Regions from separate parts of the Alkalihalobacillus sp. MEB130 genome, predicted to be linked through region 1. Evidence: a T-box and tRNA genes for the amino acid it is inferred to sense, from the RefSeq annotation. Region 1 holds a T-box; the other holds one or more tRNA genes.
The links. A T-box is a leader RNA that pairs with one kind of tRNA and senses whether it is charged. The one in region 1 lies ahead of serS (serine--tRNA ligase), so its partner is inferred to be a tRNA-Ser.
Positions count from the first base shown of each region.

Region 2: it encodes a tRNA-Ser, which carries the amino acid that the T-box ahead of serS (serine--tRNA ligase) is inferred to sense. The anticodon was not compared.

Region 1 covers NZ_JAOANA010000038.1:4,817-9,288, forward strand. The annotation lists gene N0O92_RS22525 (D-alanyl-D-alanine carboxypeptidase family protein) at 1-578, shown strand, start outside; gene pdxS (pyridoxal 5'-phosphate synthase lyase subunit PdxS) at 729-1,613, shown strand; gene pdxT (pyridoxal 5'-phosphate synthase glutaminase subunit PdxT) at 1,646-2,224, shown strand; T-box leader at 2,226-2,444, shown strand; gene serS (serine--tRNA ligase) at 2,525-3,805, shown strand; gene N0O92_RS22545 (ABC transporter ATP-binding protein) at 4,175-4,472, opposite strand, start outside.
Region 2 covers NZ_JAOANA010000016.1:59,047-63,518, reverse strand. The annotation lists gene N0O92_RS16130 (Na/Pi cotransporter family protein) at 1-1,080, shown strand, start outside; tRNA gene N0O92_RS16125 (tRNA-Asn) at 1,275-1,349, shown strand; tRNA gene N0O92_RS16120 (tRNA-Met) at 1,357-1,430, shown strand; tRNA gene N0O92_RS16115 (tRNA-His) at 1,452-1,527, shown strand; tRNA gene N0O92_RS16110 (tRNA-Ile) at 1,532-1,608, shown strand; tRNA gene N0O92_RS16105 (tRNA-Ser) at 1,632-1,724, shown strand; gene N0O92_RS16100 (undecaprenyl-diphosphate phosphatase) at 1,844-2,656, opposite strand; gene N0O92_RS16095 (superoxide dismutase) at 2,931-3,539, shown strand; gene N0O92_RS16090 (MFS transporter) at 3,646-4,472, shown strand, end outside.

The sequences.
Region 1 (4,472 bases):
GTCTTAAAACGGGGTACACATCTGCAGCAGGAAATGCTTTTACGGGAACAGCGGAGCGTAATGGAATGCGTTTAATTTCAGTCGTTATGCGAACAGGTACACGTGATGACCGTTTTAATGAAACAGCTAAGCTATTAGATCATGGGTTTAATAACTTTACTCATATGCAAGTGATTGATTCTGGATATGCTCCAGAAGGATTAGATATTCTTCCAGTAGCTGCTGGGAAAGAAAGAGAAGTAACAATATCAAGTGTTGATGCTCTTTCGACGGTTGTACGCAATGGTGAAGAGGAAATGTATGCTACTGAACTTCTTCTAGATAAGAGTGTCTTAAATGAAGAAGCAGAAATTGTTGCTCCATTTGAAGCTGGTATGGAAGTAGGAACTCTATCTCTTGTTTATACAGGAGAAGAAGATGAAGAATTTTTATATTCATCTCAACGAGCTGAAGTTCCAGTTGTTACAGATACCGCTGTTGAAAAAGCTGGTTGGTTTTCGATGACAACTCGTTCCATTGGTGGATTTTTCTCAGGTATTTGGAATGGGGTAGCTGATACAGTTAAAGGTTGGTTTTAATAAAAAGTAGAAAACGGGTGCTCATTTTGTATGAGCCCCGTTTTATGCTAAAATAAAAACTGAAAATTTATGCGAAACAACTCGATTTAAGGTATACTAATGAAGGATAATCATTCAACTTTAGAAGAACGGTATAGGAGGATATACAAAATGAGTCAAACAGGAACAGACAGAGTCAAAAGAGGTATGGCAGAAATGCAAAAAGGTGGCGTCATCATGGACGTTATCAATGCAGAGCAAGCAAAAATTGCGGAAGCTGCAGGTGCAGTAGCCGTTATGGCCCTTGAGCGTGTACCAGCTGATATTCGTGCAGCAGGTGGAGTAGCACGTATGGCTGATCCAACAATTGTGGAAGAAGTATTAAATGCTGTTTCCATTCCAGTTATGGCAAAAGCTCGTATTGGACATATTGTAGAAGCACGTATACTTGAAGCTATGGGTGTTGATTATATTGATGAGAGTGAAGTATTAACACCAGCTGATGAAGTGTTCCACTTGTACAAGCGTGATTTCACTGTACCATTTGTTTGTGGTGCACGTGATTTAGGAGAAGCGTCTCGTCGTATCGGTGAAGGTGCATCTATGATCCGTACAAAAGGCGAGCCAGGAACAGGAAACATTGTTGAAGCTGTTCGTCACATGCGTATGATTCAAGGACAAATTAACAAAGTGAAGCAAATGTCTACAGATGAATTAATGACAGAGGCGAAGAACCTTGGTGCATCATTTGATCTTTTACTACAAATTAAAGAAACAGGTAAATTACCAGTTGTTAATTTTGCAGCAGGTGGAGTAGCAACTCCTGCAGATGCTGCATTAATGATGCAACTTGGTGCTGATGGTGTATTCGTAGGTTCTGGTATTTTCAAATCGGACAACCCTGAGAAGTTTGCTCGTGCAATCGTTGAAGCAACAACTCACTACGAAGATTACGCGTTAATTGCTGAGCTTTCTAAAGGACTTGGAACAGCAATGAAAGGCATCGAAATTTCGACTCTTAACCCAACAGAGCGCATGCAAGAGCGTGGCTGGTAATCACCAGATTGGTGTAAGGGAAAGGATCAGTAATGGTTAAAATAGGAGTATTAGCATTGCAGGGAGCTGTAAGAGAGCATGTGAATTGCTTACAGGCTCCAAATACAGAAGTAATTGTTGTAAAAAAAGTAGAACAGTTAAATGATTTAGATGGACTTGTGCTTCCTGGTGGGGAAAGTACTACGATGCGCCGTCTCATTGATTTATACGGTTTCTACGAGCCTTTAAAAGAATTTGCAGGTGCAGGTAAGCCTATGTTTGGTACTTGTGCTGGTGCGATTTTAATGGCTGGTCAAGTTGAAGGACAAGATGAAGGACATTTGGCTGTAATGGATATGAAAGTGCAGCGGAATGCTTTTGGACGTCAACGTGAAAGTTTTGAAACGGATCTTCACGTAACAGGTGTGGGAGAAGACATTCGTGCTGTGTTCATTCGTGCGCCGCTTATTTTAGAAGTAGGCGAAGATGTACAAGTTCTATCTAAATATGGAGATGAAATTGTAGCAGCAAGACAAGGTAATTTCTTAGCTTGCTCATTCCATCCAGAGCTTACAGATGACCACCGTTTTCATCAATTCTTTGTTTCAATTGTAGAAGAAACAAAACAATAAGACGAACGCGTAGATAAGGATTAGTACATACAACGTGCTGCTCAGAGAGCCGGTGGTGGGTGTGAACCGGCCAGCGCTTGTATCGAATCCACCTTGGAGTAGAAGTATGAAATCTTCTCGGTAGGCAGCCGTTATTGCTAAAGTGGCAGTTAGGTATTAGGGAAGTTCGCCCTAATATCTCTGCAACAAGGGTGGTAACGCGGGTGCTCTCGTCCCTTCTTTTATAGAAGGGGTGAGGGCTTTTTTTTATACAATGGTATTTGGTAGAATAGGTAAGATAAGACAAGAGGAGGAAAACCAATGTTAGATGTGAAACGACTACGCAAGGATTTTAATGATATAAAAAAGAGGCTTGCTACAAGAGGAGAAGACATATCTGGTCTTGATCGCTTTGAAGAATTAGATGAGAAGCGTCGTACAATTATAGTAGAAGTAGAAGAGCTTAAAAGTAGAAGAAATCAAGTATCTCAGGAAGTTGCTCAACTTAAGCGCGAAAAGCAAGATGCAGATCACTTAATTAAGGAAACAAAAGAAGTATCTGAAAAAATTAAATCTCTAGATGAACAGCTACGTCAAGCAGAAGAAGAGTTAGAAGGCATTCTTTTAACGATCCCTAATGTTCCTCATGAAAGTGTTCCAGTTGGTGATACAGAAGACGACAATGTGGAAGTTCGTAAGTGGGGCGAAGTTCGTTCATTTAGTTTTGAGACAAAGGCTCATTGGGACATTGCAACGGACCTAGAAATCGTTGATTTTGAACGAGCGTCAAAAGTTACCGGAAGTCGTTTTGTCTTTTATAAGGGACTTGGAGCGCGTTTAGAGCGTGCGTTAATTAACTTCATGATGGATTTACATCAAGATGAGCATGGTTATGAAGAGATCCTTCCTCCATACATGGTCAACCGTGCAAGTATGACAGGAACAGGACAATTGCCTAAGTTTGAGGAAGATGCTTTTAAGATTGACGGCCTTGACTATTTCCTTATTCCAACAGCAGAAGTACCGGTCACCAATTTACACAGAGATGAAATTTTAACAGCAGAACAATTGCCTATTGCCTACACGGCATATAGCGCAAACTTCCGCTCTGAAGCAGGGTCTGCAGGACGTGACACAAGAGGATTAATTCGTCAGCACCAGTTTAACAAAGTCGAGCTAGTACGTTTTGTAAAACCAGAAGAATCGTATGAGACACTTGAAATGTTAACAGGGCATGCTGAGAAAGTGTTACAGCTTTTAGAGTTACCTTATCGCGTCTTAAGCATGTGTACAGCTGATTTAGGCTTTACTGCAGCAAAAAAATACGATATTGAAGTTTGGATCCCAAGCAATGATTCTTACCGTGAGATTTCATCTTGTAGTAACTTTGAGGATTTCCAAGCGCGTCGTGCAAACATTAAATATCGCCCTGAACCAAAAGCAAAACCAGAATTTGTTCATACATTAAATGGATCTGGTCTTGCAGTCGGCCGTACAGTGGCAGCAATTCTTGAGAATTACCAAGAAGAAGATGGATCTGTTGTAGTACCAAAAGTGTTACGCCCATATATGGGGAATGTAGAGAGAATTACAGGGAAGTAAAGAATAGAGGACCGACTGCATGAATGTGCAGTCGGTTTTGTTTCAACTGGATGACCCTATCTAGTCTGTTATAAGGACACGAGAGACGTTATTTAGATGAAAACGCCTATTATAGAGGGATAGAAGGACAGGATAGCCCCTATTTGCTGACAATGAGGTTTTATGTGGGAAGAATAAGTAAAATAAAGGCTTCTCTGTCCTCATAGAACGTAAAATTACATTTTTTCATAAAATAAGATCTGTACAGTCGTTTGTGTAATGAAGTAACAGCACTGGCACCGCGCACCTTAGAGAAACTGGTACAAAAAACATGTATTACTTCAAATATAAAAAAACAGACCGAACATCGGTCTGTTTTTTGATTGAACCTTAGTAATTAGGTTTACGTTTTCCTGACTCGATCTCGTCCATGTAATGACATGCAGCAAGATGGCCTTCTTTCATATAATCCTCACCTTTAAGTTCAGGTGTGTCTGTTTTACATAGGTCTGTTGCAAACGGGCAACGTGTGTGAAAACGACAGCCTTCTGGAGGATTAATAGGTGAAGGAACGTCCCCTTTTAAGATCACTCGTTCTTTTTTCTTTCCTGGCTCAGGAACAGGAATAGCTGAAAGTAATGCCTTTGTATATGGGTGCTGAGGGTTATCAAATACAGACGTTTTATCA
Region 2 (4,472 bases), on a different contig from region 1:
TTTACAGTTGCTGTTCAAAGTTCGAGCGCATCAATTGGTCTGTTGCAACAGTTATATGAACAAGGTGCAATGGGATTAGATGCGGCTTTGCCTGTTTTATTTGGAGATAACATTGGAACGACTATCACCGCAATTTTAGCAGCAATAGGAGCTTCAGTAGCTGCAAAAAGAGCAGCACTTACGCACGTTATATTTAATTTAATAGGTACAATCATTGTGTTAATTGTTTATCCGTTTTTCTTTCAGCTCATTAGTTTTCTTGCTGTTGAGCTAGGTCTAAATAGACCAATGACGATTGCATTTGCACATGGAATCTTTAATGTATCCAATACGCTAATTCAACTGCCGTTTGTGGCGATATTGGCAATTATTGTAACAAAGCTAGTACCAGGTGAAGAATTTAGCATTGAATATAAAGCGAAACATCTAGATCCTCGATTTATTGGAAGTTCACCAGCTATTGCGCTTGGACAAGCAAAACAAGAGGTATTGCGTATGGCTGAATTTTCAGAGAGAGGATTATATGAAGTAAGTCAATATCTTGAAACTGGTCAAAAAAGACATGCTGAAATGTCCATACAGTTTGAGGAAGCAATCAATAATCTAGATCGGAAAATCACTGATTATTTAATACAAATTTCCTCAAGATCTCTTTCGGCACATGATTCAAAACTACATTCAATGTTAATGGATACCGTACGCGATATTGAACGCATCGGTGATCATATAGAGAATATCGTAGAACTGAAGGATTATCAGAAAGTCAATAAGGTTCATATTTCAGAAACAGCATTGGATGATCTTCGAGAAATGTCGGAGTTAACACTCTCAACGTTAAGAGAAGCCATCCAATCGCTTGAACTAATTGATAGTGATATGGCTCGTTCGGTGCTTGAAAAAGAAGAAAAGATAGATAAAATGGAAAGAAAACTTAGAAAGCAGCACATACAGCGAGTCAATGATGGAAAATGTTCCGGTTCAGCGGGGATCGTTTTTGTTGATATTGTAAGTAACCTTGAACGAATTGGTGATCATTCAGTGAATATTGCTGAAGCAGTTATAGGAGAAGACAATTACTAATCTAAAGGAGACCAGTGTCCAAAGTAAGTGGGACACTGGTCTTTTAATGAAATTATGCTTGTCTAATAATTTGATGTGTGGTAAGTTATATCAGTGCCAAATAAATGCTCTTTTTTGTCAAATAACATTTTTTCTAATAAGTGTTGACTCATTAGAAAGTGCATGGTAATATAATTCTTGTCCTTAATTGTCGTTCCACAGTAGCTCAGTGGTAGAGCTATCGGCTGTTAACCGATCGGTCGTAGGTTCGAGTCCTACCTGTGGAGCCAAACATATGGCGGCGTAGCTCAGCTGGCTAGAGCGTACGGTTCATACCCGTGAGGTCGTGGGTTCGATTCCCTCCGCCGCTACTTTTATTTAAATATGTTACGGCGATTGTGGCGAAGTGGTTAACGCATCGGATTGTGATTCCGACATTCGTGGGTTCAATTCCCATCAGTCGCCCCATAGAGGACCCTTAGCTCAGTTGGTCAGAGCAGTCGGCTCATAACCGATCGGTCGTAGGTTCGAGTCCTACAGGGTCCACCATTTACAATTAGCTTTTTTTATGCGGAGGAATACCCAAGTCCGGCTGAAGGGATCGGTCTTGAAAACCGACAGGCGGGTTAAACCGCGCGGGGGTTCGAATCCCTCTTCCTCCGCCATTGTTTTTACATATGATGAAACTTTAAGACCTCATTTTGAGGTCTTTTTTTGCATGCTGTTTTATTAACGCTGTTTTCGTAAAGATTGTTGCTATGAAATAGTTCTTCCTCAGCCTTTATTAAATATAACTCCATGTAATGATACCGAGTCCAATACAATAAAAAGCAAAATAAGTGAGTCTTGTATTTTGTAACATAACAATAAACCATTTAATTCCGATTAATGCAAATAGAAATGATGATAAAAATGCTATGACTAAGGAGGGTAAGCTTATCTCTGTATAGCTTCTTATTAGTTCAGGAGTTTTTAAAATGGTCATTCCAAGAAAAACGGGAATGGAAAGAAAAAAGGAGTAACGAAGGGCTGTCTCTTTATTTAAACCAAGACAAAGAGCGGTAAATAAGGTGCTACCTGTACGAGAAATCCCTGGTACTAAGGACAAAGCTTGCCCAATTCCAATGATGATTCCATCCTTCCAATTCAGCTTGGAAAGTCCCCTAGATCCAACTTTTAATCCATGCTCAATTAAAATTAAAGATAAACCTGTAATAATAAGAGAAACTCCTACTGTAGCAGGCGTTGTCATCTGATCACCAAGTACTCCTTCAATGAAATTTCCAACTAAAATGGTTATAAAAGTCGAAATAATAAGTAAAAGAACAAATCTATAATTAGTGCGAGCTCTATCTTCTTTCTTTACAAGGTATGAACAAAAATCGTAAAGGATTTTTGTTGCCTCTTGTCGAAAGTAAACAATAACAGCTAGCACAGAAGCGATATGCAAAAAGGTTTCAAATGCAAGCTTGAAGTTTTCACCAATGGGGATGTCGAGAAGTCTTTGAACAATAAGCATAAGTGCGGTACTTGAAATCGGTAAAAATTCTGATATCCCCTGTATAAACCCAATTATCAATGCTTCCCACCAATTCATTTGATTCCTCCGTTATTTGTAGCTTTTGATTGTATATGTTTATGTACTAGCTTTTTTGTTATGACAAAGCGTGTTTATTCCATATCATGTAAGGGTAGAGTAAGAGTGTTTACATGACTAAATTTTTCGTGAGCATTATCGTTGCAACAATGCTCAAAATTTGGTAATGTATGAATTGAAAGACTTATGAAACAAAAATGTTGCTAAAGTCTATGTTTTTTTGGGGTACATACTCCGACAAATAATTTAACGTACTTAGAGGAGGAAATTTATTATGGCTTATGAATTACCACAATTACCTTATGCAGCAAACGCACTAGAACCACATATTGACGAGGCAACTATGAATATTCATCACGGCAAACACCATAATACTTATATTACAAAGCTTAACGCAGCGCTTGAAGGTCATGACGATCTTGCGAACAAGAGCATTGAAGAGTTAGTTTCTAATCTAGATGCTGTACCAGAAGATATTCGTGGTGCTGTTCGTAATAATGGTGGAGGTCATGCTAACCATACTTTCTTCTGGCAAATTCTAAGTCCAAATGGAGGCGGAGCTCCTACAGGTGAGTTGGCTGATGCAATCAATTCAACTTTTGGAAGCCTTGATGCATTTAAAGAAGAATTTGCGAACGCTGGTGCTAACCGTTTTGGTTCTGGCTGGGCTTGGTTAGTAGTAGATGGTGGCAAGCTTGCAGTAACTAGTACACCAAACCAAGATACACCATTAATGGAAGGGAAGACTCCAATCCTAGGTCTTGATGTTTGGGAGCATGCATACTACTTAAATTACCAAAACCGTCGTCCAGACTACATTAATGCATTCTGGAACGTGGTTAACTGGGACGAAGTATCAAAACGCTATGAGTCAGCAAAATAATTAAAAGCACTTATGCAAAAGAACCTAAAGGAACCTTACCTTTAGGTTTTTTTTTGTATAACCGGTTTTTCAGGTGACACACTACTATGTGAGGGTGGTGGAGTCGGTGAATAAGGTATTGGTAAAGAAAGTGATTGGTGATATAGAGGTGACGAGGGATTTAAAGCTTTTGCTCATCATCGGTGGGCTCTATGCATTAAGTATTGCCTTGTCAAACACATTTGTTAATGTTTATTTATGGAAACAATCAGGTGAATTTGTCGATATTGCTCTATATAATTTAGGATCAGTTGTCATGCAGCCATTTGCTTTTATTCTTGCTGGAAAAGTGGCAAAAAAGATTGATCGAGTTATTGTACTGAGAGCGGGTGTCATCGCACTTGCTATTTTTTTCTCCACAGTTTTGTTTTTAGGAGAGAATGCAAATGAATATTTGCTGTTACTGGGGGTTTTAATAGGGACAGGATTTGGTTTTTATTGGCTCGCATTTAATGTTCTTACATTTGAAATAACTGAACCTGAGACAAGAGACTTTTTTAATGGGTTTTTAGGCTTATTAACTTCTTTTGCAGGAATGATAGGGCCGATTCTTTCCGGTTTCATTATTACAAGGATGGAGCAATTTACAGGCTATACCATTATATTTGCGATTTCTCTTGCGTTGTTCTTAGCCGCTGTATTAATGAGTTTTATGTTAAAGCGTCGATCAGCCGAAGGGAATTTCTATTTTGTGAAAATTTTAAAAGAGAGAAAGAATAATCCAAACTGGAAGCAGATTACACGAGCGCACTTTTTCCAAGGATTGCGAGAGGGTACTTTTGTTTTTGTGATAACAGTTTGGGTTTATATTGCAACTGGAAGCGAACTAGCCATTGGTACATATGGGTTGGTGGCTTCTGCTACTCAATTCGTTGCATATTACGTCATTACAAG